DNA from 3 places in the Marinomonas sp. THO17 genome. Region 3 is predicted to be linked to each of the others. Evidence: predicted binding sites of a transcription regulator. Region 3 holds the regulator's gene; each other region holds the start of a gene.
What was found. Region 3 encodes sigma-54, which starts transcription at its own class of promoters, with help from an activator protein. Its sites were predicted from a motif close to TGGCACNNNNNTTGCTNT; they were not measured.
Positions count from the first base shown of each region.

Region 1: a site for sigma-54 is predicted at 2,028-2,045, ahead of glnA (glutamate--ammonia ligase). Genes of this name have one in related genera too.
Region 2: a site for sigma-54 is predicted at 2,347-2,364, ahead of ABXS85_RS12815 (putative urea ABC transporter substrate-binding protein). Genes of this name have one in related genera too.

Region 1 is NZ_AP031575.1:3,040,533-3,051,170, reverse strand. It holds gene ABXS85_RS14550 (hypothetical protein) at 1-16, opposite strand, end outside; gene thiI (tRNA uracil 4-sulfurtransferase ThiI) at 342-1,793, opposite strand; gene glnA (glutamate--ammonia ligase) at 2,129-3,535, shown strand; gene glnL (nitrogen regulation protein NR(II)) at 3,738-4,823, shown strand; gene ntrC (nitrogen regulation protein NR(I)) at 4,820-6,253, shown strand; gene ABXS85_RS14525 (DUF3461 family protein) at 6,400-6,780, shown strand; gene ABXS85_RS14520 (Sua5/YciO/YrdC/YwlC family protein) at 6,896-7,453, shown strand; gene ABXS85_RS14515 (ABC transporter ATP-binding protein) at 7,584-8,297, opposite strand; gene ABXS85_RS14510 (ATP-binding cassette domain-containing protein) at 8,294-9,175, opposite strand; gene livM (high-affinity branched-chain amino acid ABC transporter permease LivM) at 9,172-10,452, opposite strand; gene ABXS85_RS14500 (branched-chain amino acid ABC transporter permease LivH) at 10,452-10,638, opposite strand, start outside.
Region 2 is NZ_AP031575.1:2,684,779-2,695,416, reverse strand. It holds gene ABXS85_RS12825 (insulinase family protein) at 1-1,298, opposite strand, end outside; gene smrA (DNA endonuclease SmrA) at 1,448-2,023, opposite strand; guanidine-I (ykkC/yxkD leader) riboswitch at 2,413-2,522, shown strand; gene ABXS85_RS12815 (putative urea ABC transporter substrate-binding protein) at 2,585-3,637, shown strand; gene ABXS85_RS12810 (ABC transporter permease) at 3,706-4,524, shown strand; gene ABXS85_RS12805 (ABC transporter ATP-binding protein) at 4,521-5,300, shown strand; gene ABXS85_RS12800 (urea amidolyase associated protein UAAP1) at 5,341-6,057, shown strand; gene ABXS85_RS12795 (urea amidolyase associated protein UAAP2) at 6,060-6,707, shown strand; gene uca (urea carboxylase) at 6,785-10,414, shown strand; gene atzF (allophanate hydrolase) at 10,411-10,638, shown strand, end outside.
Region 3 is NZ_AP031575.1:199,790-210,427, reverse strand. It holds gene hisD (histidinol dehydrogenase) at 1-602, opposite strand, end outside; gene hisG (ATP phosphoribosyltransferase) at 603-1,247, opposite strand; gene murA (UDP-N-acetylglucosamine 1-carboxyvinyltransferase) at 1,249-2,511, opposite strand; gene ABXS85_RS00920 (BolA/IbaG family iron-sulfur metabolism protein) at 2,538-2,774, opposite strand; gene ABXS85_RS00915 (ABC transporter substrate-binding protein) at 3,016-3,636, opposite strand; gene mlaD (outer membrane lipid asymmetry maintenance protein MlaD) at 3,643-4,104, opposite strand; gene mlaE (lipid asymmetry maintenance ABC transporter permease subunit MlaE) at 4,106-4,888, opposite strand; gene ABXS85_RS00900 (ATP-binding cassette domain-containing protein) at 4,885-5,679, opposite strand; gene ABXS85_RS00895 (calcium/sodium antiporter) at 5,829-6,809, shown strand; gene lptC (LPS export ABC transporter periplasmic protein LptC) at 6,881-7,387, shown strand; gene lptA (lipopolysaccharide transport periplasmic protein LptA) at 7,371-7,877, shown strand; gene lptB (LPS export ABC transporter ATP-binding protein) at 7,881-8,606, shown strand; gene ABXS85_RS00875 (RNA polymerase factor sigma-54) at 8,685-10,169, shown strand; gene ptsN (PTS IIA-like nitrogen regulatory protein PtsN) at 10,185-10,634, shown strand.

The DNA.
Region 1 (10,638 bases), 1.1 Mb from region 3:
GGGGATTATTTGGCATCAGATTGCTCCTTTAATGGTTGGCTTTTTTCCAGTAGTTAAAAAGCGTATCGCTTTTCATGGCGCTAAACTCAGGGAAAAACGCGAGAATTAAAGGAGGATTTAGGAAAGTGATTTGTACCCAGTATCTTGAATTGGCCTTAATCGAAAAAATATGCGTCAGCCAACACACCACTGCGCTTTACGTGAACCATCATGCCGAGGACAAGATTAACGGCATAGCAAATCACCTCACCCTGCAAAAGAATCATTAAGTTCATGCCAACAAAAAAGCCAACTCAAAAGAGTTGGCTTTTTGCCTCATACAGACTTTGCCTAAAATAAGGTTAAGGCAAGTAAATTCCTACATTGCTGTAGCCTTTACCTAACAAATAAGAGGCATGGATTCGGCTCATCACACCTTTACCACAATACAACAAATGCGTGGTTTCGGCTGGCATGTCGGCCCAACCCGATTCTAAAGCAAAGAAAGGAATGGCTTTGACAGGACGACCACTTACTTTAAGGGGTTTTCGTTCGGCCTCATCAGGGTGACGAATGTCGATGATGACTTCATCACCAACCGGCATACGCACGACTGGCACTTCACCTTGATATTGCTTCTCTACATCGTCCATCACATTTTGGATCGATATCACCTTAGCGTCTTCAATGGCCTTTTCTAACACGGCGAAGTCAAATTTGGCTTCTTCACGCTCAATACGATGCATTTTGGCACGCGTGGTCGGCTTCACAGAAATCACACCACAAAATTCTGGCATGCTAGCGGCGAATGGTGCCGTGCCTATTTCAATGGCTTTATCTATGATTTCTTGTTTATTGGTGGTCATCAATGGTCGAATGACCAACTCGTCTGTCACCTGATCAATCACTTTTAAATTAACCAGGGTTTGACTGGACACCTGTGCGATACTCTCCCCGGTTACTAATGCTTTTGCGCCAACGCCTTCCATTATTTGAGAAGCGGCTCTTAACATCATACGTTTTAGAATAACACCCATTTCAGAGTTATCGACTTTGGTCAGTATTTCACCCACCACAGCTTCAAATGGAATGGTGATGAATTTCACATTCAATGCTGAGCCGTATTTTTCCCAAATAAAGTTGGATACTTGCTTAACACCAATTTCATGAGCATCGCCACCTAAGTTAAAGAAACAAAAATGTGTCTTTAAACCACGACTCATGGTCAAATACGAACTCACGGTTGAATCATAACCACCTGAAATTAAAGACAATACAGAATCTTGAGAGCCTAAAGGATAGCCTCCTAGACCTTCAACACGTTGCTCTATCAACCAGACTCGATCGTCACGAATATCGATGGGCACTAACACGTCAGGCTTCTTCAAACGCACTGCTTGAGCACCACTTTTGGCTTTCAAGCAACCGCCAATATAACGCTCCGCCTCTACAGATGAAAACTCATGCTGACCAACGCGCTTAACACGCACAGCAAAAATAGCGTCTTTTAATACATCGCCATAGGACTCTAAGGCTTGATCAACAATGGCATCAAGAGTGGTAAGCGGAAACTCACGTACGTACTGAAAATGTGCAATACCAGCCACACGGGAAAGCACATAGGTAAAGTCTTCTCGTAGTTCATCTTTTTCGGATAAAACTTCAATGAAATCCCAGTTACCTGCCACTACAACATCTGTGTCATGTTTCTTTAACACCAGCTTGAGATTATGACGAAGTTGTTTAATAAAAGCTTTTCGAACAGGACGGCTTTTGATGGTGATTTCGGGGAAGAACTTAACAATAAATTTCATAAAAAATGTGCGTTTCGTATTAGCTGGTTAAAAAGAGAGCGCATTATAAAGAAAAGCATCCAGATACGAAAATTTAATATTTGCACCAAAAAGAAACATAGAAAGGAATATTGAAACTAATTGGTGCATTTTGTCATTTTTGTGTGTTTTTATGGGTCACACTTCTGTGCACAATTTTTATACAGTTTGTTTATCCCTATGTTTTTTATGATTTTTTTTGATCGCACAAACTTCTGGCACAAGTTGTGCTTTATATTGGGGAAATTGTGCTTTGCTTTGAAGCACTATCAAACGAAAAGCTATGAAAGCTTTAAAACTACGACTGGAGAAAAACTATGTCAAACAAGACCCTTGCCTTGATTGCCGAGCATGACGCGAAGTGGGTTGACCTTCGTTTTACTGACTTTAAAGGTAAAGAGCAACACGTATCTATTCCAGCATCTTCTGTAGATGAAGAGTTTTTTGAAAATGGTCAGATGTTTGATGGTTCTTCCATCGCTGGCTGGAAAGGCATTAACGAATCAGACATGATCATGATGCCACAAGATGATACCGCTTTGATTGATCCTTTCACTGAAGAGCCAACTGTTATCATCCGTTGTAACATCATCGAGCCTTCTACAATGCAAGGTTATGATCGTGATCCTCGTTCTGTTGCCCTACGTGCAGAAGAATATCTAAAATCGACTGGTTTGGGTGACACAGCTTTCTTCGGTCCTGAGCCAGAATTCTTCGTATTTGACGATGTTCGCTGGAAAGCAGACATGTCAGGTTGTTCAGTTGAAATCAATGCAGAAGAAGCTGCTTGGTCTTCTGGCAAAAAAATTGAAGGTGGCAACATGGGTCACCGTCCTCGTGTTAAAGGCGGTTACTTCCCAGTACCTCCAGTTGATTCTCATCATGACCTTCGCTCTGCAATGTGTGGCGCAATGGAAACTATGGGGCTTGAAGTGGAAGTTCACCACCACGAAGTAGCCACTTCTGGTCAAAATGAAATCGGTGTTAAGTTCAACACACTTGTTAAGAAAGCTGACGAAGTACAAGTATTGAAGTACTGTGTACATAATGTTGCTCACGCTTTCGGCAAAACAGCGACCTTCATGCCTAAACCAATCGTAGGTGATAACGGTTCTGGTATGCACGTTCACCAATCTTTCTGGAAAGACGGTGTAAACCAATTCTCTGGCGATCAGTACGCTGGTCTATCTGAGACAGCTTTATTCTACATTGGTGGTATCATCAAGCACGCTAAAGCAATCAATGCTTTTGCTAACGCTTCTACCAACTCTTACAAGCGTCTTGTTCCAGGTTTCGAAGCACCTGTAATGCTAGCTTACTCTGCTCGTAACCGTTCTGCTTCTATCCGTATTCCATACGTAGCAAGCCCGAAAGCAAAACGTATCGAAGCACGTTTCCCTGATCCAACTGCGAACCCATACCTAGCTTTCGCTGCTATGTTGATGGCTGGCCTTGACGGTATCAAAAACAAAATTCACCCTGGTGACGCTGCAGACAAAGACCTTTACGATCTTCCTGCTGAAGAAGCTGCTGCCATCCCAACCGTTGCTGGTAGCCTAGAAGAAGCGCTTCAGTGTCTATCTGATGACCGCGCATTCCTAACAGAAGGCGGTGTATTCTCTGATGAGATGATCGACGCTTACATCGATCTTAAGTCTGAAGAAGTTGAGCGTGTGAACATGACCACTCACCCAGTAGAGTTCGATCTTTACTACAGTGTTTAAGTCATACTAAACATCAAAAAAGCCCCGACACAGTTCGGGGCTTTTTTTTGCACTAAAAAAAACAACACTTTTTTCATGCGCTATAATAGTGCAAAACACTTTTCATAAAAAAATGAGACTCTTGAAAAACAAGCGCTTTTAATTTGCCCAATGTTGGTTCGTTTTTTGCAGTTAATTAAACGTCAGAAGAGAGGCGAATGCAGTGTACAACCTACTTATAGATCACTTATCAACTGCCGTTGTTGAGCTTAACAATACATTAGAAATCGAATATCTAAATCCAGCGGCGGAAATGCTTTTGGCAGTCAGTCGCCGTCGAATTTATGGCAATGATTTAAGTGCCGCATTCCGCGAAGGTGAAGAAAGCATTGAAGCACTTCATTCTGCCATTGAGTCCGGCCATCCTTTTACCAAACGTGAAGCTGAAATTGAGTGCAGCAATGGCAAAAAGCTCTTCTGTGACTATACAGTGACTCCGGTGATGGGCTCTTCAAACTTTACCGAAAGCCTGATTATTGAACTCTACCCAAGAGATCGAATGAAGCGTATTTCAAAAGAAGATGAGATCATTGCCAACCACGAAAGCAGCAAGGAGTTAGTGCGTGGTTTGGCTCATGAAATTAAAAACCCATTAGGTGGCATTCGTGGTGCAGCTCAGCTAATTAGTCGTGCCTTTAGCGATGAAGCTTTAAAAGATTATACTCAAGTCATCATTGAAGAATCGGATCGCCTGCGAGACTTAGTCGATCGATTACTTGGTCCACGTCAATTGCCCAAAAATAAAGCACTGAATATTCACAAAGTCATTGAACGGGTTCGACAATTGATTTCCGTCGAAACCGACAATCAAATTCATCTCATTCGCGACTATGATCCAAGTATCCCCGATCTTATCGGTGATGAATCACAGCTTATTCAGGCCTTACTTAATATTACCCGAAATGCCATGCAAGCACTGATGGCAGATGAAAACAATCAAGACAAAACCATTCACATTGTTACACGTACACTTCGTCAATTTACCATTGGTTCAAAGCGTCACCGCTTAGTATGTAAAATCAGTATAGTGGATAATGGCCCAGGCATTCCCGAGCACATTTTAAACACCCTATTTTATCCTATGGTCAGCGGCCGTGCCGATGGCACTGGACTTGGCCTTTCTATTGCACAATCTGTTATTAACCAACATCAAGGCATAGTGGAATGTAACAGTGAGCCAAAACACACAGAATTCAATATTTTGATTCCCATTGAGACGACAGTCCTAGAACAGGAGAAAGCGTTATGACAACTGAAGAAACCGTATGGATTGTCGACGATGACCGTTCCATTCGCTGGGTTCTAGAAAAAACCCTGGAACAAGAAGGCATTCAGTGCCGCTTGTTTGATTCCGCTGAAAACCTAGTACACATGATAGATAAAGAGCAGCCCAACGCCATTATCAGTGATATCCGAATGCCAGGTATGGACGGTTTAAAATTATTAGAAAAATTGCAAAACGACTACCCTTATTTGCCTGTCATCATTATGACCGCCCATTCCGACTTAGAAAGTGCGGTGGCATCATATCAAGGTGGTGCCTTTGAATATTTGCCCAAACCTTTTGACGTTGAGGAAGCGGTAAGCTTAGTAAAACGCGCCATGCTGCACCATAAAAATGCCATGCCCAGTACCGACGACATGGAACAAGAAGTGGAGCAGCAAGTCGATAAAGAAATCATCGGTGAAGCCCCTGCGATGCAGGAAGTTTTTCGCGCTATTGGCCGCCTTGCCAACTCGAACATTACCGTGCTTATTAATGGTGAATCTGGAACGGGTAAAGAACTGGTCGCGCAGGCATTGCATACTCACAGTCCGCGGGCCGCAAATCCTTTCATTGCCCTTAATATGGCAGCGATTCCCCACGACTTAATCGAGTCTGAGTTATTCGGTCATGAAAAAGGCGCCTTTACTGGTGCCAATACGCAACGCCGTGGTCGTTTTGAACAAGCCAATGGTGGTACGCTTTTTCTAGACGAGATAGGTGATATGCCTGCGGAGACACAAACTCGTCTATTACGTGTATTAGCCGATGGTGAATTTTATCGTGTTGGTGGTCACACGCCTGTAAAAGTCGACGTACGCATCATAGCGGCAACCCACCAAGATTTGGAAAGTCTGGTGCAAAAAGGTTCGTTCCGTGAGGATTTATTTCACCGTTTAAACGTCATTCGTATCCACTTACCCAAGCTGTCTGAACGTCGCGAAGACATTCCAAAACTAGCACGTCATTTCTTAAATCGTGCTGCAGAAGAATTGTCTGTAGAGCCCAAACAACTTACTAAAGAAACAGAAAACTACCTAACTCAGCTAGATTGGCCAGGTAACGTACGTCAATTAGAAAATACTTGCCGCTGGCTAATTGTCATGGCCTCTGGCCGTGAAGTATTGGTAGAGGATCTGCCGCCTGAGCTATTAACCGCAGTGCCAAATGAACAACCTTTCTCATCTTGGGAAGAAGCGTTAAAAAACTGGGTAGACAGCACCCTGGCAACGGGACAAAAAGGCATTCTCGATCAAGCCGTGCCCAAGTTTGAACGCATTATGATTGAAACTGCTTTGGCGCATACTGGCGGTCGCCGTCGCGATGCTTCTTTACTACTGGGTTGGGGACGCAACACCCTGACACGCAAAATAAAAGAGCTCAACATCGATCACGCAGAACAAGACGAAGAATAAAGGATCAATCCTGTCGCAAAAAACTGCCGGTTACATCAAGGTAACTGGCATCTTCTGTTTATCTGTGCATTTTTGACTTGCTTTTCCTGCGTCAATCCCCTACTAATTACGGATGAGATTCGAACACTAATAAAGGGAACACACTTATGTATCCAACTCTTCAGTCAATGGGCGTTACCAGCTTTCAAGACATTGAGAAATTCACTCTACGATATGAATCTGGCCATGACGTACTGAAAATTTATTACCGTCGCGAAAAAGGATCTTTACTACCAAAGAGTAAGAAATTCAAGTTCGGTCGCTCTACTAAAACGGTATTGGCTGATGGCGGACAACAAACCTATCGCCAAGTGCAAGAACCTTCACTGATTGTATTAAGAGCCATGGAAGAACTAGAGCAAATCGTCGGCAAACAACATCAAAGCAAAGCCACCAAAGAAGATCTGATCAAAGAACTTGAGCACTTAGAAAAAGTCGTTAACAGCAAGATCAGCGAAATCAAAGAAAAAATCGACGCTATGCCATAATTTCTCTGCCGTTGGCTGACACACCTGTGTCAGCCAACACTGGTTCCTTGCCATTTTTCTCGCTACAATTGCCGGCCTATTTTTTGTTCAACCCTACATGGTATTTTGGCCTGCTATGAAATTCATTAGCTCCACAAATGAACTTGCCATTATTTTGCACAATGGTGGTGTTATTGCCTACCCTACAGAAGCAGTGTGGGGATTAGGTTGCGACCCATTCAATGAAATGGCGGTAAAACGAATTTTGACACTCAAATCTCGTCCTGAAGCCAAAGGACTTATCTTAATTACCGGTCAAGCGGATCATTTACAAACATGGGCAGATACATTACCCACAGAAGCTGCCCAACGTTTACTCAATAAAACCAAGCGTCCTACTTCTTGGGTAGTACCGGATACCGACATCACACCAAGTTGGGTACGAGGACAACATGCCAGCGTGGCTATTCGTCTTAGCCAACATCCGCCGGTTAAAGCATTATGTCAGGCATTTGGTGACGCCATTGTTTCCACTTCTGCGAACCCTGCAGGCCTTGATCCTGCCCTAAGCGCAGAGCAAGTTATAAACTACTTTGGTGATCAGCTTGACGCCATTTATAACGCACCATTAGGTGAAGCTGCTCAACCTTCTCAAGTGAAAGACATACTAACAGGCGAATTGTTTCGCGCTTGATAATAAAGCTATATATTGATATTTCTGTTGAAAACTCAAAAACTTATGCACAAAGATAAAAAAACGGCGAGTTGTGAATAACAAGTCGCCGTTGCGTTTTTATTTAAAACCCTAATATAAGATAAGCAGTTTAATGACCACCTAGGTAAGCATCACGAACTTCTGGGTTCACTAGTAACTCATCGCCAGTACCCGTCATACGAATCTCACCATTGACCATCACATAACCTCGATCAGCAAGCTTCAATGCGTGGTTTGCATTTTGCTCTACTAGGAAAATGGTCATACCAGTGCTGGCCACATCTTTTAGAATCTCAAAGATCTGCTTAACAATAATAGGTGCCAGACCCAAACTTGGCTCATCCAGCAGCAAAAGCTTAGGGCGACTCATTAAAGCGCGGGCAATGGCAAGCATTTGTTGCTCACCACCTGACATAGTAGAAGCTCGCTGGTTGCGACGTTCCTCTAGTCGAGGAAAGAGATCAAACATCTTACGCATGTCTTCTTCTGCGTGCTCCATTCCAATTGGAATGGTGCCCATTAACAGGTTCTCTTCTACTGTCATACCAGGAAAGATACGACGGCCTTCTGGCGATTGTGCCAAACCATGGGACGCTACATAGTGAGCCGATTTCTTAGAAATGTCTTCACCACGATAAATAATCTCACCCGATGATATTCTAGGCTGACCAAAGATCGACATCAGCAAGGTCGATTTACCCGCCCCATTTGCGCCAATCAGAGTCACTATTTCCCCTTCATTCACCGACAAAGAGACTTTTTTTAGAGCTTGAATGGGACCGTAATGAACATCAACCTCTTTAAATTCCATTAAGCTGCTCATAACGTCACCTCTTCACCTTCTTCCGCTCCCAAGTAAGCCGCAATCACTTTTGGATTCGACTTAATGTCATCAGGACCGCCTTTTGCAATTACTTCACCGTGGTCTAATACCACAATGTAGTCAGAGATGTTCATGACCATGCCCATATCGTGCTCAATGAGCAATACGGTTGTATTGTGCTCATCACGCAAGACTCGAATCATCTTGGTCAAGGCTTCCGTTTCAGAAGGGTTTAGGCCGGCCGCAGGCTCATCCAAACAAACAATCTCTGGATTAGTACACATCGCCCGAGCAATTTCCAAACGTCGCTGCTGGCCGTATGACAACTCGCCTGCCAAACGGTTAGCAAAGTCTTTTAGATCCACCACACCAAGCCAATAAAAAGCGCGCTCCAAAGCTTCTTCTTCAGACTCTTTAAATGCTTTAGTGTTAAAAATACCAGCGATCAAACTGCGATTAACACGCATATGCTGTGCAACCAATAGGTTCTCAACCACTGACATTTCTTTAAACAAGCGGATGTTCTGGAAGGTACGCGATAAACCTGCACGATTCACCAAGTGCGAACCACCAAACATCTTATATTTAAGACGTTTTACAAACGCAATAGGGTTAATAAAGTCAGATCCCTGGAAGGGTTCACCCAAGACTTGAATCACACTGGTTGTCTTGCCACCAGCGTTCAACATTATGCTGCCACCAGTCGCTTTATAGAAGCCGGTTAAGCAGTTAAATACTGTGGTTTTACCTGCGCCATTTGGACCAATCAATGCCGAAACCGAGCCACGTTTAATTTCAAAGTCAATGTCATTTAGGGCCTTAATACCACCAAAATGCATGACCAAATTGTCTACTTTTAAGATACTGTCTTGGCTCATTTCACATTCCCCTCACGCTGCTCTACACCAGTACGAGTCATACGTACAAGACCACGAGGTTTCCAAATCATCATTAATACCATTAGCATACCGAAAGCCAATACTCGGTAGTCCGCAAACTCTCGTAACAGCTCGGGTGCAACAGTCAAAACAAAGGCTGCAATCACCACACCTAAAGTCGAGCCCATACCTCCCAATACCACAATTGCCAGTATCAATGCCGACTCAAAGAAAGTGAAGGAAGAAGGGTTAACAAAGCCCTGATAAGTCGCAAAAAATACGCCGGCTAAACCACCAGTAGATGCCCCTATCATGAAGGCTGACAGTTTTACCAATACATGGTTTAACCCCAATGAGCGACACGCAATTTCGTCTTCACGTAAAGCTTCCCATGCACGACCAATTGGCATTTTGGTTAAACGTTTTTTCACATACAGAACGCCTAGCACAACGAGCAGCAAGACCAAATAAATGAAAATGTATTTATAAGCTGAGCTGTAAGGAATGCCGAAAAATTCATGGAATGGCACATGACCTTCACTAGCACGACGCTTAAATTCCATACCAAAGAAAGAAGGCAATGGTGCGTTCATACCATTAGGCCCTTGAGTGACTTCCGTCCAGTTGGTTAATACTAAACGTATGATCTCACCAAAGCCTAAGGTGACAATCGCCAAATAATCACCATGCATACGCAATACTGGGAAACCCAAGATAGCACCAAATATTGCGGCAATGATGGCAGCAATGGGCAACATAGACCAAAAGCCTAAGCCCAAATACTCATAACCTAAGGCCAAGCCATAAGCACCAATGGCGTAAAAGCCAACAAAACCCAAATCCAATAGGCCAGCAAGACCAACCACTATGTTAAGGCCCAGCCCCAACAAGACATAAATAAGTCCCAGAATCACCACGGTCAAAATGTATTTTGACGCAACAAATGGCACTAATAGAGCAATCACTATAGTGAGAGGAATAATCCAACGCAGCTTAGACTTATGATCCGCAGCTAAAACGTGAACACCATCATCTTTCGAGCTGTGCTTATAGAGGAAGGCCGCTCCTTTAGGCGTCTGAAAAAACACAGATGCCACAAAACGCCCTGCCATTACCACGGCAATAATGCCGATCAGGCGTTGCGGTTCAGCATTAAAATCATATCCATCTAACACAATACCAACGATTGGGCCGAACACAATGAGTGCCAACAGACCAGCAATCACGGCATCAATGATGCTTTTTTTATAATCAATGTTCGTCATTGTTTGGCTCATCACACTTTCTCCACTTCAGGTTTGCCCAACAGACCACTTGGGCGGAAGATCAGAATGATCACCAACAAAGAGAAAGAGAACACATCTTTATAATCTGAGCTAATTAAGCCTGCGAATAAAGCTTCCGACAGACCTAAAATAATACCCCCTAACATGGCTCCTGGAAGTGAACCAATACCACCTAAT
Region 2 (10,638 bases), 1.4 Mb from region 3:
ATCACAGGGTCCAGATCCAATTGCGCAATCACATCGCCAGAATGCACTGCGGTAGACAAACCCGCTAAAATCAATTGCAAACCATATGGGTAGCTACCACCGCCAATTTCACGCTGGCTTAACTCCAGTTGGTGCAACATAGCGTCAACCATCGCTTGTGGTACGCCTTGTTCTGAGACCTCTTGTAATGTCTTCAAAATTAAGGCTTCTACTCGCTCTGCATCGACACGCTTCACCCCTTCAAGACCACACATGAAACTCATTTCTTTATTCGTATCTTCCAAACCACACAGAGGCGATGGCGCTCTACCAAGTTCTGAGTTTTCCAAAGCACGACGTAATGGTGAAGCACTATTATCAAGTAACACGCTAGATAGGAGTTGCGCTTCAAATTGCTGATTCAAGTCGGTACTTTCACCCAACAACCAACCGACAACAACATGGCTCGCGTCTTCTTTCACTTCATCAGCAGCATAGCCTTCTTCGACCCGCACAGGCGAAAAGTAACGCTTTGCATTTGGCACACTAACTTGTGCTTCAAGGCGCTCAAAGCGACTCAACACTTTGCTTTCAAATGCTTCTTGCAAAGTCTCAGCTGGGATATCACCAAAGGTCATGAATACTGCATTGGAAGGATGATAATGTGTACGGTAAAAAGCCAATAAGTCTTCATAAGACAAATCGGGGATATCAGTAGGCTCACCGCCAGAGTTAAAGTGATAGGTGTTATTCGGGAACAAGTACTTTGTTAGGGTCTGCCACAATACAGAAGTGGTTGAGCTCATGGCGCCTTTCATTTCATTGAACACCACACCCTTGAAGGTCAAATCGGATTCAGGGTTAGTCGGCTCATCAAATTCCAAACGATGACCTTCTTGCGAAAAATCCAATTCGTCCAGACGCGAGAAAAACACCGCATCCAAATACACATCTAATAGATTGTGGAAATCTTTCTTATTTTTACTGGCGAAAGGATAAGCGGTCCAATCAGAGGAGGTAAAAGCATTCATGAAAGTATTCAAAGAACGACGAATCATCATGAAAAAGGGATCACGCACCGGGAATCGTTCAGAACCACATAAAACAGTATGTTCCAAAATATGTGCAACACCGCAAGAATCGGTTGGTACAGTTTTTAACCCCACCAAAAAGACATTCTCATCGTTTTCCGATGCGATATGAAAGTGCTTTGCGCCAGTAACTAAATGCTCGAACTCCTGAACACTGGCGTTCAGAGCGTCAATAAACTCACTGCGAATAAAACGAAACGCAGCATGATGCGCGATGCGATCTGTCATTCTCTACCTCGATAGAATTAGAATACGATGACTCATAAAACCATTACCAAAACGTCACAAAAAGACGTTTTTAAAGTCGCGGAATTATATCAAAAACCTGCATTTACTCCACCAAATAAGCTGTCAGCATTCTGGATAGATTACTGATCTTAGCGTTTTTGATGCCTTTCCCAATTTTCCAAGCGCGCTTTATCACTCTTTTTAAACAACACATATACAGCACCCAAGCCACCGTGATGACGCTGAGCACTATGGAAAGCCATTACTTCATCCATGTCACGCAACCATTTGTTGATATAACTTTTTAACGTGGCTTGATTGTCAGGTGTTCGCTCACCCTTACCATGAACTATGATGCCTACTCGCACATCGTGGTGAACACAATCTTTGGCAAACTGAAATACATCTCGACGCGCCTCCTCTACCGTACGACGGTGTAAGTCCAAACGCGACTCCACACCATATTTACCCTGACGCAGACGTTTAAACACCCCATCTTGCACACCAGAACGCTTATATTCCAACATGTCATTAGGATCAACTCGTTCAACATAATCTTTCGACAAATGATTTTTGTCTTCTTGCTTGGCTTCTAATGCTGCTTTTTGACGAGCAACAAAATCGGCCTCGCCCTGCTTTTTCCCCAAATACACTTCGGTTTTTTGCAACGGACGAATGCCTTTCACTTCCTCAGCAAATAAAGAGAAATCTTCATCCTCAGCCATAAACGACTTACCTCAAAAACGTACCATAGTGTCTTATCTGACAGCCAAATAGGCAAAAGGCTCCCTTGGGAGCCAGTACAATTTGTTTGCGCTTGCTTTAACCGCTGCGCTCACCACAGCGTTACTAACTGCTCATTGCAAGTAATAAGACACGTTTTTTTATGAGAATCATTATAACAGCATAAACAAACGACAACTAATTTTGCTTTGTCATCAGTTAAGCTTTGCACTATAAGATCGCCTAATCACCCGAAATGCACCAAAAACACCCTAAAAAATGAAAAACTTCTTCTAATAAAGCAGAAACAATAGACTTTTGCACTTGGCACAATAAATGCTTTATTTATTTGTGTTCGTACCCTTGGAAAGTCGAACATGACAATTTAACTAAAATAGAGAGCTAGGGTTCCGATATCAATTGATTTTTTGATATGACTGGTCCGAGAGCTTTCGACCTTGATGTTTCAAGGTTACACGGCGGGATAAAAGCCCGGGAGACCACATGGCGATTTTGCCAAGGGTACTCCATGTGTAACTAACAAACTGAAAAGGTGACTCCCTATGAAATTCTCAAAGAATAAAGTACCCGCTCTACTGTTTGCTTTACTCGCTTCCTCCCAAACCTTAGCTAAAGAAGATTTCAAAGTCTGCTGGTCCATTTATGCGGGCTGGATGCCTTGGGCTTACGCGGAGCAATCTGGCATCATTGACAAATGGGCAGACAAATACGACATCAATATTGATGTGGTACAAATCAACGATTACGTTGAATCCATGAACCAGTATACAGCGGGTCAATTTGATGCTTGTACCATGGCTCAAATGGACGCCCTAACCATTCCTGCCGTTGGTGGAGTTGATAGCACAGTGTTAATCGCGGGAGACTTCTCAGATGGTAATGACGCAATCATACTTTATGGTAAAGACAAGCTAGCAGACATCAAAGGCCAAGAAGTCAACTTAGTGGAATACAGTGTCTCGCACTACTTGTTGGCGCGCGGTTTAGAAACCGTCGGCATGAGCGAAAAAGATGTTAAAGTGGTTAATACCTCCGATGCGGACTTAGTTTCTGTATTCGGCACTGGTGATGTTTCTGCTACAGTGACTTGGAACCCTCTGGCTAGCGAAATTCTATCCATGCCAAACACTTATGACGTGTTCAATTCGTCACAAATCCCAGGTGAAATCATTGACGGTTTGATCGTCAATACAGAAACACTAAAAGCCAATCCAGCCTTAGGTAAAGCACTAACAGGCGCTTGGTTTGAAATTATGTCTGCTATGTCAGGCAACAGCGACAGCGCGAAAGAAGTGCGCACCATCATGGCCGAAGCCGCTGAAACGGATTTAGCAGGTTACGATGCTCAGTTGGCTAAAACCCATATGTATTACACCCCAGAAGCAGCATTGGATTTGGTCAACAGCCCTAAATTGGTCGACACCATGAAACATGTCGCGGAATTCTCGTTTGAACACGGCCTTTTAGGTGAAGGCGCTCCTAGCGCAGATATTGTTGGTATCGAAATGCCTGCTGGCACCTATGGTGATACTAATAACATCAAACTGCGTTTCGACAATACCTATATGCAAATGGCTGCCGACGGAAAACTATAGTCTGTTATCAACGCGCTTTGTCATCAGACGAAGCGCGTTATTTTGGGCCATTGCTGAAAGGCATTATTATGAAAAAGTTCGTTAATTACTCTCCATCTCCCGTCAGTCGAGTGCTATTAGGCTTGTTGCCTTTTGTCCTTTTACTGATTGTTTATATGATGGGCTCCGAAGCTCGTTTGGCAATCAATCCTAGCGACAAGCTTTTACCATCATTTGGACAAATGGGCGAAGCCATTTATCGTTTAGCTTTTGAACCGAGTCGTCGCACTGGCGACTATGTTTTTTGGCAAGACACCCTAAGCAGCTTAATTCGTTTATTTTCAGGCGTTGCCATCGCCGCCCTGTTTGGTTTATGCGTTGGACTGCTCACTGGCGCACTGCCCGCTATTAATGCCATGTTCGCGCCGCTTTTGACGGTCATTTCTTTGATTCCACCATTAGCTGTGTTGCCCATTTTGTTCATCATTATTGGCTTAGGCGAAGCGTCAAAAATCACTCTCATCGCGATTGGAGTAGCCCCCTTTATCGCCCGAGACATACAGAGACGAACACAAGAAATTCCCAGCGAGCAATTAGTCAAAGCACAAACCTTAGGTGCCAGCACAAGCCAGTTATTAATTCGCGTGCTATTGCCACAAGTCATGCCAAAATTGATTGACGCGGTGCGTCTGTCATTGGGGGCGGGCTGGCTATTTTTGATTGCCGCGGAAGCCATCTCATCTACTGATGGCTTGGGGTATCGTATCTTTCTAGTAAGACGTTACTTATCGATGGACATTATTCTGCCTTATGTGGCGTGGATTACCCTGCTGGCTTTTCTGATTGATTATCTACTCAGCGCAATCAACAGCCGACTCTATCCTTGGAACCTGGAGGCGAAATCATGAATCCCCCTTTGATCGACGCTCAAAATCTAGGTAAAGAATACGGTCAAGACGTGATATTGGAAAAGGTGACAACTCAAGTTTATGAAGGGGAATTCATTACCCTAGTAGGTGCCTCAGGTTGTGGCAAAAGCACTTTCCTGAAAATGATTCTTGGCACAGAGCAAGCTTCATCCGGATCGTTATTATTGGACGGTGCCGCTATTCCGACCGAACCAGGCCCAGATCGTGGCATCGTGTTTCAGCAATATTCGGTGTTTCCGCACATGACGGTGTTGGACAATGTGGTCGCCGCAAAAGGCTTCCAAAAAGCTTCTTTAACTGGACACCTATTTGGCAAGGAAAAAAAACAAGCCCAACAAGAAGCCGCTGAGATTTTACAACAAGTCGGATTAGAGCACGCTCTTAAACGTTACCCTCATGAATTATCCGGTGGCATGAAACAACGTCTGGCCATCGCCCAAGCCATTATTTGCAAGCCCCGTATTTTGCTGTTGGACGAGCCGTTTGGCGCACTGGATCCCGGGATTCGTGGTGATATGCACAAGCTGATATTGGATCTTTGGCAAACCCATAAGCTGACCATTTTCATGGTCACTCACGATTTAAAAGAAGGCTTTTACTTAGGCACACGCTTATGGGTGTTTGACAAGATTCGTCATGATGCTCAAGCCCCTAACGCCTATGGTGCTTCCATTACTTATGACTTACCCGTTAGTAGCACACAAGCTCAGTTATACGACGAGATCCATCAACAGATGACACATAAAACGGTATAAGGCGTCCCAACATTTGACGCCATTACGACAAGGAGAACCCATGAAACAATATGAAACCGTTATTCCTCCAGCCAGCCATTGGTCTTTGCGTGTACGTCGCGGCACACAAATTACCTTTACCGACCTAGAGGGCGGTGCCAACTTAGGCATGGTTTTTTACAACCCAGAAAATCTATTAGAAGCCTACAACGCACCTGATACCTTAAAAGGCCAACATACCTTCAAACTAACCAAAGGCCACTGCTTGTATTCCGATATGGGACGTATTTTTGCGTCCATTACGGAGGATTCTCTTGGCTGGCACGAAACCGTTTGTGGGAACAGTCACGCCTCTCATGTAGAGGCACGCTGGGGTGAACGCGATTACCAAAAGGATCGCAATGATTGGCATCAAAATGGTCATGACGCCATGCTGGTCGAAATGACCAAATACGGTCTGACGCAAGCCAATCTAGTGGCAAACCTCAATCTATTCAGCAAGGTCAGCACAGACGACTATGGCGCCATGTCATTAGTCGAAAACCACAGTCAAGCGGGCGACAAAGTAACTTTACGCTTTGAGATGGATACCTTGGTCATACTACACACCTGCCCACATCCATTAAGCCAAGCCGCGAGTTACCCGCGCAAACCCGTTGCCCTGTTAATGGAAAAAGCCGCTCCAGTAGCGGATGACGATTTCTGCAAAAATTCACGCCCAGAAAACCAACGAGGCTTTGCCAACAACGCTCTTTATCACTTTGGATTGGAGGCCTAATCATGATCAAAGAAAGTCAATTTGACCCTCAAAAAGCCAATCAACAATATACAGTCGACTCAGGCGATTACTTCATTCGCTATCTTCCTGCGGGAACCACTTTTCGCTTTGTGGACCTAGAAGGCAACCAAGCAGCAGATACGTTATTTTTTAATGCGGCTAATCCCGCTGAGCGCTACAGCGCTGTAGACACGATACGCGAGCAGGGTAATGTCTATTTAACTGCAGGATCGCAACTGCGCTCCAATGAAAATCAGATCATGCTGGAAATCGTTGCCGACACCTGTGGTCGTCACGATACATTAGGCGGAGCCTGTGCGACAGAAAGTAATACCGTGCGTTATGACTTAGAAAAACGCTGTATGCACGCATGTCGTGACAGCTGGATGCTGGCCATCGCTGAAAACCCTGAATTTGGCTTAGAGAAATGCGACATTGCTCATAACGTCAATTTCTTTATGAATGTGCCTGTGACCAGCAGTGGTGGTCTCACTTTTGAAGACGGTATTTCCGCACCAGGCAAATACGTCGAAATGCAAGCCCATATGGATTTGGTGGTACTGATTTCCAATTGCCCGCAACTCAACAATCCATGTAATGGCTACAATCCAACACCGATTCAAGTATTAGTGTGGGAAGCAAAAAACTAATTTTTTCCTAGTTACTCACTTAATGGACGACCATTGAGTTGCTTATTTAACCGGGACGACCCGGAAAAGGTTAAAACATGTTTCACACTGTCTTGATTGCAAATCGTGGAGCAATTGCCGTACGTATTATTCGTACGCTCAAACGCATGCAAATAAAAGCCATTGCTGTGTATGCGGAATCCGATGCCCAAAGCCGTCATGTCAAACTGGCTGATGAAGCTTACTCTCTCGGCGAAGGCGCGGCCAGCGATACCTATCTGAATGTCGATAAAATTCTGACTATAGCCAAGCAGTCTGGTGCTCAAGCCATTCATCCAGGTTACGGATTTCTCAGCGAAAATGCTGCTTTTGTGCGCCAATGTGAAGGGCAAGATATCGCTTTTATCGGCCCTACTGACGAGCAAATGCTGGCCTTTGGACTGAAGCACCGCGCCCGAGAGTTGGCCCTTCAAGCCGACGTGCCATTACTGCCGGGATCAGACTTATTACAAGACCTAGACAGCGCTCGCCTAACGGCCCAACAGATAGGTTATCCAGTGATGCTCAAAAGCACCGCTGGTGGTGGCGGCATTGGCATGCAGCTTTGCCATAATGAAACGGAACTCAATGCTAGCTTTGATTCCGTCAAACGTCTTGGTGCCAGCAATTTTGCCGATGATGGCGTGTTTTTAGAAAAGTTCATCGCCCGTGCTCGACACATAGAAGTACAAATATTTGCCGATGGACAAGGTGGTGCCTTAGCACTGGGGGAGCGCGACTGCTCCAGTCAACGTCGTAACCAGAAAGTCGTTGAAGAATGTCCGGCACCCAACCTAAGCGACGCCGTGCGCAACCAACTACACCAAACCGCCGAATCCTTACTGTCTTCGGTTAAATATCGTAATGCAGGCACGGTGGAATTCATTTATGACATGGAAAGCGAACAGTTTTACTTCCTAGAAGTAAATACTCGCTTACAAGTTGAGCACGGCGTCACCGAAGAAGTGTATGGCATTGATTTGGTAGAATGGATGGTTCGCTTAGCCGCCAATGAAACAATGGATTTAGCGTCTTTAGGCGCATCATTAAATCCACAAGGTCATGCCATTCAAGTGCGACTGTATGCGGAAGACCCTTACAAAGACTTCCAGCCAAGCCCTGGCTTACTCAGCTATGTTGATCTCCCCAGTTCCTATTTTGACGCCCCAAAAGCCGAACTCGACCACAAGGTGCGAATTGACCATTGGGTAGCAACAGGCCTACAGATTTCGCCTTATTTTGATCCTATGATCGCCAAAGTCATCGTCCATCAACAAAACCGCGAGCAAGCTCTTAGCGCATTACAAGCCACCCTAGACGATTGCACCTTGTATGGCACACAAACCAATCTCGACTACCTAAAACACCTACTAAAAGACCCAGCCCTGATCAAAGGTGAAGTGAGCACACGCTACCTGAACGACTTTCGTTATCAGCCAAAGCGTATTGATGTGCTCAGTGGTGGCACACTTACCACCTTGCAAGATTTTCCCGGTCGTCAGCATCATTGGAATGTGGGTGTACCGCCCTCAGGTCCATTTGATAACTATCACAGTCGTTTAGCCAACCGCATCTTGGGCAATGATATCGGGGCTGCCACCATGGAAATCACCCTACAAGGCCCAAGTTTGCAATTCAGTTTTGCTACTGAAATTGCCTTAGTTGGAGCACAAATCGACGCCAAACTGGATGGGAACACTGTCGCACTACATCAGCCAATCAAGGTAGCAGCAGGCCAAACCCTCAACTTAGGCCGCATTCGTGACACAGGTGCGCGTTGTTATTTGGCGGTATCAGGTGGTTTTGATTGCCCTGATTATTTGGGGTCTAAATCCACCTTTACCTTAGGGCAATTTGGTGGTCACAATGGTCGCGCCATACAAACTGGTGACGTACTCATCAGCGGCTTACCAAATGCGAAGCAAGTCAGCCAGGCCATTGAGCAAAGTCTGCTGCCCAGCATAGGCCACCAGCATGAGATTCGCGTCATCTACGGCCCTCATGGCAGCCCTGATTTTTTTACCCCAGAAGACATTAGCACCTTCTTTGCTACTGACTGGGAAATTCACTACAACTCCAGCCGAACTGGCGTACGCTTAATTGGCCCTAAGCCCAAATGGGCACGAGAAAATGGTGGTGAAGCTGGGTTACACCCATCCAACATCCATGACAATGCTTATGCTTTTGGCAGCATAGATTTTACCGGTGATATGCCAGTTATTCTTGGTCCAGATGGCCCGTCCTTAGGGGGTTTTGTTTGCCCTGCCACTGTGATCACAGCGGATTTGTGGAAACTTGGACAATTACGTGCGGGCGATAAAGTACGCTTTATTCCTGTCACCATCGAAGATGCCGTGGCGCTTGAGGCCGAGCAAATCGCCAGCCTACAGAGTTTAAGCCAGCCCAAGCTCAATGTCTCGGCTTGTGACCTTGGCTCCCCCATTCTGAAAACTCTCAGTGCCGACGAGTTTGGTGACGACATAGTGTATCGCGCCGCAGGGGATCACTTTTTGTTGGTGGAATATGGCGAGCAGATGCTGGACATTCGTCTGCGTTTTCGTGCCCATGCCCTCATGCAGTGGTTAGAGAAGCATCCTTTCACTGGCATGAAAGAACTCACGCCCGGCATACGCTCCTTGCAAATTCACTATGACAGCCAACAGATTGCTTATCAGGATTTGCTGGCACTACTTGAGACAGCAGAACGCAACCTTAGTGCCACTTTGGCAGAGCTGAGCGTGCCATCGCGCACCGTCTATTTGCCCTTATCTTGGGACGACAAAGCTTGCCAAGAAGCCATTGATAAATACGCACAATCGGTTCGTTCGAATGCTCCATGGTGTCCAAGCAATCTTGAATTCATTAGACGTATCAATGGGTTAGAAAGCATAGATAAGGTGAAAGACATAGTTTTTAACGCCAGCTATTTGGTCATGGGCTTAGGCGATGTGTACCTCGGCGCGCCGGTTGCTACCCCTATTGACCCAAGACACCGACTGGTGACCACCAAATACAACCCCGCGCGAACATGGACAGCGGAAAACTCCGTTGGCATCGGTGGCTCTTACCTCTGTGTTTACGGCATGGAAGGCCCGGGTGGCTATCAGTTTGTCGGACGCACCTTGCAAATGTGGAATCGCTACCGTCAAACCAGCGCCTTTAGCAAACCTTGGCTGTTACGCTTCTTCGATCAGATTCGTTTCTATCCGGTTAGCCATGAAGAATTACAGCAAATTCGAACGGATTTCCCTCATGACAACTACCAGATTCGCATTGAAGAAAGCCAATTTTCCTTGTCTGACTACGAGGCCTTTGTGGAAGCCAATGCCACTTCTATTGATGAATTCAAAGCCTCCAGAAATGCCGCTTTTGCCGAAGAACTGGCACGTTGGCATGCCAATGGTCAATTTCATTTTGACGAACAAGAAGCCACCAGCCAAGACACAGAGGTCACCTGGAGCGAAGACGCTATCGTCATCGACAGCCCTGTCTCGGGCAGTGTCTGGCAGACCCAAGTAGTGACTGGCGAGTCCGTGAAAGCGGGACAAGTCTTGGTCATTCTCGAATCCATGAAGATGGAAATTCCACTCCATGCCAGCTGTGATGGTGTGGTCTCTGAAATGTTATTAAACAATGGTAGTCGCGTAAATGCAGGACAAGCTGTTGTGGTATTGGAGGAACAAGCATGAGTATTATCGCACCACTAAAAAACGTTACCGACATGGGATTTGACGCCCTGCGAACCGCTTATCAAACAGGCCAATTCACCCCAGAACAAGTGATGCAGGACATTCGTCGTCGCGCCACCGAATTCGATACTTATAACATCTGGATTCACTTACTTAGCGAAGAAGAACAAGCCACTTACCTAAAAGGTTTACAATACAAAGACATGGACTCGCATCCTCTATGG
Region 3 (10,638 bases):
GCCAAAGCCGCAATAGCTTGAGCGCCACCTACTGTAAATACACGGTCAACACCAGCAATATAGGCTGCCGTCAACACAATATCATTCACAAAACCATCAGGCGTAGGAACCACCATGATAATTTCGCCAACGCCAGCCACTTTAGCAGGCATAACATTCATCAGAACAGAAGAAGGATAAGCTGCCTTACCCCCAGGCACATACACTCCCACTCTGTCCAATGGCGTTACTTTCTGCCCTAACACAGTGCCGTCTGCTTCTTGATATTGCCAAGAGTTTTGTACCTGATGCTCATGATAATCACGGACACGTTTCGCCGCTGCTTCTAGACTGGAAACTAATGCTTCACTAACACGACTCTTAGCTTGTGCCATTTGTTCACGAGAAATTTCTAGCTCTTTAGCATGCTTCACATCACGACGATCAAAACGGTTGGTAAATTCCACCAATGCTTCATCGCCACGAGCACGAACTTGAGTAACAATATCGGTTACTGATTGTTGTACATTGGCATCGGAAACAGAGTCCCATGCAAGCAGGCTCTCTAATTCCGCCCGAAACCCTGCAGATTTTGATGAAAACTCACGAATGTTCAGTTTCAATTATTGGCCCTCGTTTTCGTCCACGGCTTTTCTTAGCATTTCAAGGATAGGCTCAATCTCAGCAAATTTAGTTTTGTATGCCGCTTTATTCACTACCAGACGGGTACTAATTGGAGCAATTAAGTCTCTCGCTTCTAGACCATTTGCTTTTAGCGTGTTACCCGTATCCACTATGTCTACAATCAAATCAGCCAAGCCCATAATAGGTGCTAATTCCATAGCACCATAGAGCTTAATAACATCCGCTTGGATACCTTGCTCAGCAAAATATTGCTTAGCTGTTTTAGAAAATTTGGACGCAACTTTTAGACGACGTTGCGGTAATGCCTGATCAACAACACCAGCCGTCATCAAACGACATTTGGAAATTTTCAAATCCAAAAGTTCGTACAAATTTTTGGTCGAAGCTTCCATTAAAACGTCTTTGCCTGCCACACCAAAATCCGCTACACCATGTTCAACATAGGTAGGCACATCAGTTGCACGCAAAATAACCAATTTAATATGCTGGTGATTGGTATCAAAAATCAGCTTGCGGCTCTTAGTAATGTCCTCTGCGGGAATGATATTAGCCTTTTCCAAAAGCGGTAGGGTTTCGCCCAAAATACGCCCTTTTGAAAGGGCGATGGTTAATGCTTTACTCATATTAATTCAATACTCGCGAAATTTTCGCACCCAAGGCGCCAAACTTTTCCTCAATACATTCATAACCACGGTCAATATGGTAGATACGGTCTATCTTAGTATCGCCCTCTGCAACCAAAGCTGAAAGCACCAAACTTGCCGAAGCCCGAAGATCTGTTGCCATTACTGGCGCGCCTTTTAGCTTGTCACAGCCGCGAATAATGGCCGTATTACCATTCACTTCAATATCCGCTCCCATACGCAACATTTCATCTACGTGCATAAAGCGGTTTTCAAAAATATTCTCAATAACACGACCCACGCCAGTTGCCACTGAGTTTAATGCGACAAATTGCGCTTGCATATCCGTTGGAAAAGCAGGATATGGCGCAGTACTTATATTTACGGCTTTCGGTTGACGGCCTTCCATATCCACTTCAATCCAATCATCACCACAACTCACTTTAGCGCCTGCTTCTTCCAATTTCGATAACACGGCTTCCAGAGATTTCACATCTGTATCAATAACTTTAACCTTGCCACCAGTAATAGCCGCAGCGACCAAAAAAGTACCTGTCTCGATTCTATCAGGCATCACAGGATAGGTAGTGCCATGTAACGCTTCTACGCCATCCACAACAATAGTGTCCGAGCCATGACCCGATATTTTTGCTCCCATGGAAATCAAACACTCAGCCAAATCAACCACTTCAGGTTCACGAGCGGCATTTTCAAGAATGGTTTGACCTTCTGCTAAAGTTGCTGCCATTAGCAAATTTTCTGTACCAGTTACCGTGACCTTATCGAAGAAAATACGAGCACCTTGTAAACGCCCATCAACGGTGGCCACAATATTGCCACCAGTGACATCAATTTTAGCGCCCATGGCTTCTAATCCACGCAAGTGTAAATCCACAGGGCGACTTCCAATTGCACAACCACCCGGCAAAGATACTACGGCACGACCAAAATGACTCACTAATGGCCCTAGTACTAATATGGAAGCTCGCATGGTTTTAACAAGTTCATAAGGCGCTTCACAATTATTCAGTGTAGAGATGTCCAATTGAACACTCATTTTTTCATCAACAACAACACCACACCCCATTGAGCCTAATAGCTCTAACATAGTGGTAATGTCATGCAAATGTGGCAAATTCTTAATAGTAATTAAATCTTTGGTCAGCAAAGTGGCTGCCAAAATTGGAAGCGCAGCATTTTTCGCCCCTGAAGCTCGCACCACACCGTTTAAAGGTGACCCACCAGTAATTAAAAGCTTATCCATACAATCAATCTCTTATAATAATTTCTTTACAGCTTATCTGCTTGCTCTGGCGTGTAAGTTTTCATGGTTACAGCGTGAATAGCACCACTGGCAATGGCGTCTTGTAAATGTGAATACACAAGCTGTTGACGTTTCACCGTCGACAAACCTTCAAATTCACTCGATACAATGACTACTTGAAAATTACAACCTTCTCCCTCCGCTATGACTTCACTATCACGAATAGAAGATTCCAAAAGTGCTTTTACTTCACCTGCGTTCACAGTCGCTCCAATCTAAAAATGTACTTTAATGACGATATTCTACCTTAGTAAAGCCAACTACTTAACACTTTCAACGACTACTAAGAGCAAAAAATTAGTTGTTTTCTAAGATTTTATTCAATGATGACAAATTAACTATGGTTTTTTTTAGGCTTTTAAACAAAGCACACAAAAAAACGGCAATAAAAAATCCGCTTACAACTTTTATAAGCGGATTTTTAAAAGTGAGTCACTATAAATATTATGACTTTTTCGCTAATGAATCCTTCCAAGCAAGAATCGCAGCTTCTATATCATTTCGATTCTGCTCCATCATGACGCCAAATTGCTTACGAAATGTCAGACCAAAATTAATGTTATTAATTGCCACATTACTCAATAACCATTGCTGACTCTTGTTTTGCTCCATGTAGAAGATGATGTTCAGCAGGTTACCATTTTCCATTTGGAAATCTACATTAACTTTGGTTTCACGGCCACGACCTTGAGGTCCTAATGGCAACACATTAATTCGATCAGGGTCTAACTCTAACAATGAAGAACCATAAGTCTGCAGCAAAGTGTCTTTAGTGACGTTAGCAAAACGCTCTCTTTGCTCCGGCGTAGCTCGTCGATAATACTTCCCCATCACCTTACGAGAAAAATCATCAAAATCCACTACGTCTGCTAAAATTCTATCCACCCTGACAGCAAGTTCGTCAGGATTTTTTGCTAAGAAGTCCTTATCTTTTACTATATCATCACGGAATGCATTGACGACTTTCACTACGGCATCCCTTGCACCTTCATTATCATTTGCCCAAACAATTGAGCTCAGCAATAAAGACAAAACAAGACAGGTACCAGTCAGCAGTTTTATCATAATGAATTACTCCGAATCGCCTGAATTAAATAGGAATTGACTGATCAAGTTCTCCAATACTAAAGCAGATTGAGTATCAAAAATTTCTCCACCTTCTGTCAGCATTTTGTCATCCGCACCTATGGTAATACCAAGATACTTCTCACCTAATAAACCACTGGTTAAAATGGCAATCGAACTGTCCTCAGGAATATTATCGACATCGGCATCGATATTCATAGTCACCAACCCCATGTACAAGTCTTTATCAAAAGAGATGGACTCAACAGAACCAACTGTTACACCCGCAATAGTGACCTTTGAACGACTCGTCAAACCGCCAATATCATCAAACCTGGCGACAATTTTGTAAGAATCTTTTTGAGCAGAAAACCCCAAGCCGCTTACTTGCACCGCCAAGTAAACAAAGGCTGCCACTCCCAATACAATAAAACATCCAACTAATAATTCAGTACGCTTACTTCTCATCCTAAAAATCCCCAAACATGGCAGCTGTTAATACAAAATCCAATGCTAAAATCGCCAAAGAACCCAACACCACAGTGCGAGTCGTTGCTTTACCAATACCTTCCGAGGTTGGTACACATTCGTAGCCCTGATAGACCGCAATCCAAGTCACCACGACCGAAAAGAAAAAGGCCTTAATCACGCCATTCATAATATCGGTATCAAAATACACAGACTGCTGCATCAAAGACCAAAATGCGCCGTCATGTACCCCAAGCCAACCAACGGATACCAATAAGCCGCCAATGATACCTGTTGCTGCAAAAATAATACTTAACAAAGGCAAACAGATCACTCCAGCGAGAAAACGTGGTGCAATAATGCGACGCAAAGGGTCAACCCCCATCATCTCATAACTGGATAATTGCTCAGTAGCCTTCATTAAACCAATTTCAGCAGTTAACGAAGAACCGGCTCGGCCTGCGAACAATAGAGCGGTTACAACAGGAGCCAATTCGCGTAATAGAGATAATGCCAACAACTGCCCCACAGCTTCTTCTGAACCAAATTTTGATAAAATACTGTAGCCCTGCAAAGCCAATACCATACCAATAAAGGCACCAGACACCACCACAATCACTAGTGACAACACACCAACAGAGTAAAGCTGTTTTACCAGTAATCGAATTGACTCACTGAAACGAACAGGGACACGAAGCACGCTTTGCGCTAAAAAAAGACCCGCACGCCCAACCGCTTCTAACCAATTCAGAAACCAAGCCCCTAAATGCATCACAAGATTCATATTGATACTCCTTGTGACTGAGTTTGCTCAGGATAATGAAATGGTACGGGACCATCTGGCTCGCCTTTCATAAATTGTTTAACCTGCGGATCTTTGGAAGCGTGAATTTCTTCAGGAGTGCCTTCGGCAATCACTTTACCACCAGCCAAAATACAGACATGGTCAGCAATAGACAGGGATTCTTCAACATCATGAGACACCAACACAGAAGTAATGTTAGCTGCATCGTTTAATTGTCGAATCAATTTAACCAGCACGCCCTTTGAGATAGGGTCTTGACCAGTAAAGGGTTCATCATACATCACCAAGTCCGGATCCAAGGCGATAGCTCTGGCTAATGCTACACGCCTTGCCATACCGCCAGATAATTCAGACGGCATAAGTTGATGCGCGCCACGTAGACCTACACTATGAAGTTTGTCCATGACAATTTCTTGAATACGTTTTTTGTCGAGTTGAGTATGCTCCTCAAGTGGAAAGGCGATGTTTTCTGCCACTGACATATCACTGAACAAGGCACCACTCTGAAAAAGCATGCCCATTTTTTTGCGGACTTTATAAAGCTTCTTACGAGACAAACTATGAACATCTTGTCCATCTACCCATATCTGTCCCTGATCCGGCACCAATTGTGCGGCGATTAATTTCAACAAAGTGGTTTTACCTGTACCACTTGGCCCCATTACAGCAGTTACCTTACCTCTTGGAATGGTCAAAGAGACATTTTTATAGATGGCTCTTTCACCACGATAAAAACTTAACCCTTGCACCTTTATATATGCGTCTTCCACAAATACACCCTTATTCCCTAGCGAATATCGACTGATACTAACACCGCCTTTTCGGAAATAAAATCTCACACCGTGTAAATACAATTTGTTTGCTAGGTCAAGCCTTGAATTTCAATGACAAACCTCATTAAATGGTAGCTCCTGAAATTATGAGTAATTCCTTCATCATGTTGTTGTTTTCTGCTGCCCTGATCACTGGGTTGATTTTTTTGGTTATTAGTTCTGATAAGTTTATTGAAAACTCTGCTTTGGTCGCAGAGAAACTCAATGTAAGCCCCATTATCATAGGCATTACGCTAGTGGCTCTAGGAACCTCGGCACCTGAAATGGTTGTCTCCGCCATTGCATCATTGGATCAGGCTCCTGAAATTGCTGTGGGTAATGTGCTGGGATCTAACATAGCGAACATTGCTTTAGTTTTAGGCGCCACTTTATTGTTTTCGGCCATACCTATCACTGCGGGCATTGCCACCAAAGAAGTCCCTCTTGTATTAGGCATAACACTTCTAACAGGGCTATTAATTCACGACCAACACCTCAGCTTTCTAGACGGTGTTATCTTAGTAGCTGCGTTTATAGTGATTTTGTTTTTGCTACTAAAAGGCAGTAAAGATTTGTCCAACGAACTAACAGAAGAACTTCCGGAAGATGATGGAAGCGCTATCGGACACTCACTATTCATTGCGATCTTGGGTCTTGCAGTTTTAATTGGCAGTTCCAAGTTATTGGTGTGGGGCGCCATAGGAATCGCCACTCAACTTGGAGTCAGTGAATTGGTAATAGGTTTAACCATTGTTGCCATTGGCACCAGTCTACCGGAATTAGCAGCCTCCATCAGTAGTGTGCGCAAAGGACATCACGATATCGCCATCGGCAATATCTTAGGTTCTAACATATTCAATTTAGCAACGGTATTACCCTTGCCTGCTCTGATAGCACCAGGCGTGCTAGATCACAGTATTTTAACTCGTGATTATCCATGGACACTTTTTTTAACACTGGCTTTGGTCATTGCCATTTTTGTCTTCAAGCGCACTAAGAGTAATAGCATTCCAAAATGGCTAGGACTACCACTACTGATCGCTTACGCTTTATACTTGTACATTCTAGGTACAGGTGGCCCAGCTTAATGACAACAAACAAAACATTTAAAGGTCTACGCAATATACTGATAATCGTTCTATTGTGCGCCATTATTACAATGCTAATTTGGTACAAAAATCTACCCCATACCAATTTAGTTGAGTCTGAGTCATTAAGTAGTACTCCAGATTATTTTATCACTCAGGTTGTCGCGCTGAGATATGATGCGCAAGGAAACCTGATTGAGCGAATCAATGCCGAGCAAACCCTACACTACATCCAAACGTCACGTACCTTATTGGAGAATCCAAATATAGATAGGTATTCTATATCTGGTAGTTGGCACGCTCACGCTTCGCAAGGCACTATTGAGGATGGTAGTAACGACATTTTGCTGTCGCGTAATGCAGAAGCGGTAAAAAAATATAAGCAATCAGAAGATGTGATTTTGCATGCAGACACTATTCATTATTTAGACCAAGATAAATCATTAACCAGCCAAGGAGATGCAATTCTTATCTCTTCTCAAGGCAAAACTTCTGCAGGCAAAATTATTACTTATATCAATTCTGAAGAAGTCGTTATGACAGGATCAGTACGAGGAAATTATGAAACAACTCACTAAATTATCTGGTTTAATTACTCTGATAACATTAAGTCAATACAGCCTTGCTCTACCTAACGACATTGAAAAACCACTAGAGATTCAAGCAGACGAAGCTTCCTTTGACCAAAATACAGGGCAAGCAATTTACAAAGGGAACGTCATTGTTAAACAAGGTTCGATTGAAATTCAAGCCCAGTATTTAAAAGTAATGAGCAACCCTGAAACTCGACAATTCAGTAGTTTAGAGGCTTCCGGCACTCCAGCTAAATTCAGCCAGCAAATAGACTGGAGTGGTAATATCGTTATCAGCAAAGGCAATGAAATTCATTACTCCACAGATGAAGGTAAACTTGAAATCATTGGTGAGGGCTACCTAAGTCGAATGCAAAACTCCATCTCTGCAGACTATATTTTATACATGATCAATGACGGCACATTCAGCGCTGAGAAAAAAGATTCCGGTCGTGTATCTATGACCTTACAACCACAAACAAGCAAGGCAAACTAATTCATGGCTCGACTGGAAGCAAAACACCTAGCTAAAAGTTACAAAAAACGCCCTGTTGTGAAGGATGTCTCCGTTGCTGTTGAATCGGGTCAAGCCGTTGGCTTGCTAGGCCCAAATGGCGCGGGTAAAACGACATGTTTTTATATGATAGTCGGTATGGTTGCCAATGATGCTGGGGGAATTTTTATCGACGACCAGGACATTACTCAAGATGCCATGCATGTACGAGCCCAAAAAGGGGTGGGATATTTGCCGCAAGAGGCCTCTATTTTCAGAAAAATGTCCGTTGAAGACAATATTTCAGCCATTTTAGAAACCCGTAAAGAACTGTCTAAAACTGAGCAGAAAGAACGTCTAGAATCATTGCTGGAAGAATTCAACATCACTCATATTCGTAAAAATTTAGGCATGGCCCTTTCTGGTGGCGAACGGCGTAGAGTTGAAATTGCACGTGCTTTGGCAATGAATCCTAAATTCATATTATTAGACGAACCTTTCGCAGGGGTTGATCCAATTTCTGTAGGCGATATAAAGCTGATTATTAAACATTTACAAGACAACGGCATTGGCGTTTTAATTACCGACCACAATGTAAGGGAAACGCTGGATATTTGTGACAAAGCTTACATTGTAGGCAATGGTTACATCATAGCTTCTGGTGATGCCAGTGAAGTAATTAACAACGAACAAGTAAAAAAAGTCTATTTAGGCGACGACTTCCGCCTGTAACCCCTTATCATTGTTGTAGAAAGGGAGTAGTATGCATAACTCGTTCCAATTATTTATTAAATCAGACAGAGTTGCTCCATGAAGCAGTCTTTACAGCTAAAGCTCGGTCAACAATTAACCATGACCCCGCAGTTGCAACAAGCCATTCGCTTGCTGCAACTTTCGACATTGGATTTAAAACAAGAAATTCATGAATTCCTTGAATCCAATCCTTTGCTGGAATTAGATGACGACGACTTAACCGCCATCGACTTACCAGCCAGCATTGAATCTAAAGTCGAAAACGATACAAGCAAAGAAAAGGCAAACAGTGAGTCAGCCGAAGAAGCCCGATTAGAATCAGAATGGACGGAAAGTATCCCAGAAGAGTTGTCAATTGATAGCAACTGGGATGATACCTATCAAAGCTCAGCCGCAGTAAGCGATGTGACTAGCTTCGATAATGAAATGGACTTTGAGAGTCGTAATGCTCCAGCAGAGAGTATTCAAGACCATTTAATTTGGCAGCTCAATCTTACTCACATGTCAGACCGTGACTTGGAGATTGCTTACGCGATTGTTGATTGCGTTCAGCCTGACGGTTATCTGAGCATGCCATTAGAAGACATTCTAGAATCTCTCACAGGTGATCTAGAAGACCTTGAACTGGATGAAATCCAAGCTGTTCAGCACAGATTACAACGCTTTGATCCGGTCGGCGTATGCTCTATTGATTTACGGGATTGTCTGCTAGTGCAATTAGAAGCTTTCCAAGACCACCCTTTATTCAGAAGCACACAAAACTTGATCAGCCATTATTTAAATCTGCTAGGCAGTCGAGATTTTGTGCAGTTAAGCCGTAAAACCAAGCTTAAAGACGAAGCGCTTAAAGAAGTTATTCACCTTATCCAACAACTCAATCCGCGCCCAGGTTCCGCCATTGATGAAGACGACACGGATTATGTCATACCAGATGTGTCAGTTAAAAAGCGTAACGGCATTTGGCAAGTCGAATTGAATAATGACGCTTTACCGCCGATCAAGATTAACGAAACCTATTCTGCGATGGCCAACACGGCCTCTACAGCAGAAGATGTAAGCTACATCAAAAATTCCTTACAAGAAGCTAAATGGTTTATGAAGAGTTTACAAAGTCGTAATGAAACTCTGCTAAAAGTAGCCAGCTGTATTGTGAGTCGCCAGATTGATTTCTTCGAACTTGGCGAAGAAGCCATGAAACCTATGGTATTACATGATGTTGCCGAAGAAGTAGGCATGCATGAATCAACTATTTCTCGTGTCACTACACAAAAATACATGCATACACCAAAAGGCATTTTTGAATTGAAATACTTCTTTTCAAGCCATGTTAATACTGCGTCAGGCGGTGAATGTTCTTCTACCGCCATACGCGCTATGATTAAAAAATTGGTTGCTGATGAACCTGCTAAGAAACCACTTAGTGATAATAAATTAGCAACCATCTTGGCGGACCAAGGCATTCAAGTAGCAAGACGCACCGTTGCCAAATATCGTGAGGCGATGAATATACCGCCTTCCAATGAACGAAAAAGATTGATTTAACAGGTATTAAGTATCATGCCATTAAATTCACTATTAAAAGCCGATCTGGTGCTTGCTAAACAAGACATTGTTAGTAAAAAACGGGTTCTTGAAAGTTTGGCGGAGATCACTTCTAACCGCCTACACTGTGATAATGAAGCTGTCTATGACGCCTTGTTGGCACGTGAAAAATTAGGTAGCACCGGCATAGGCAATGGCATTGCCATCCCGCATTGCCGTCTAGAATCTGCCAATCGTACGGCCGTTGTTGTTATGTCACTACAAAGCCCCATTGACTTTGACTCTGTCGACAAACAGAGTGTTGACTTGATCTTCGCCTTAATTGTGCCACCTCACGAATGCGATCAACACTTATCGACTCTAGCGCAAATTGCTGAATTGGCGCAGTCACCTGACGCACTAGCAGAACTTCGTAACGCAAAAACCAATGAAGAGTTATACACTAGCTTTGAATCTTTAATATAAGGAT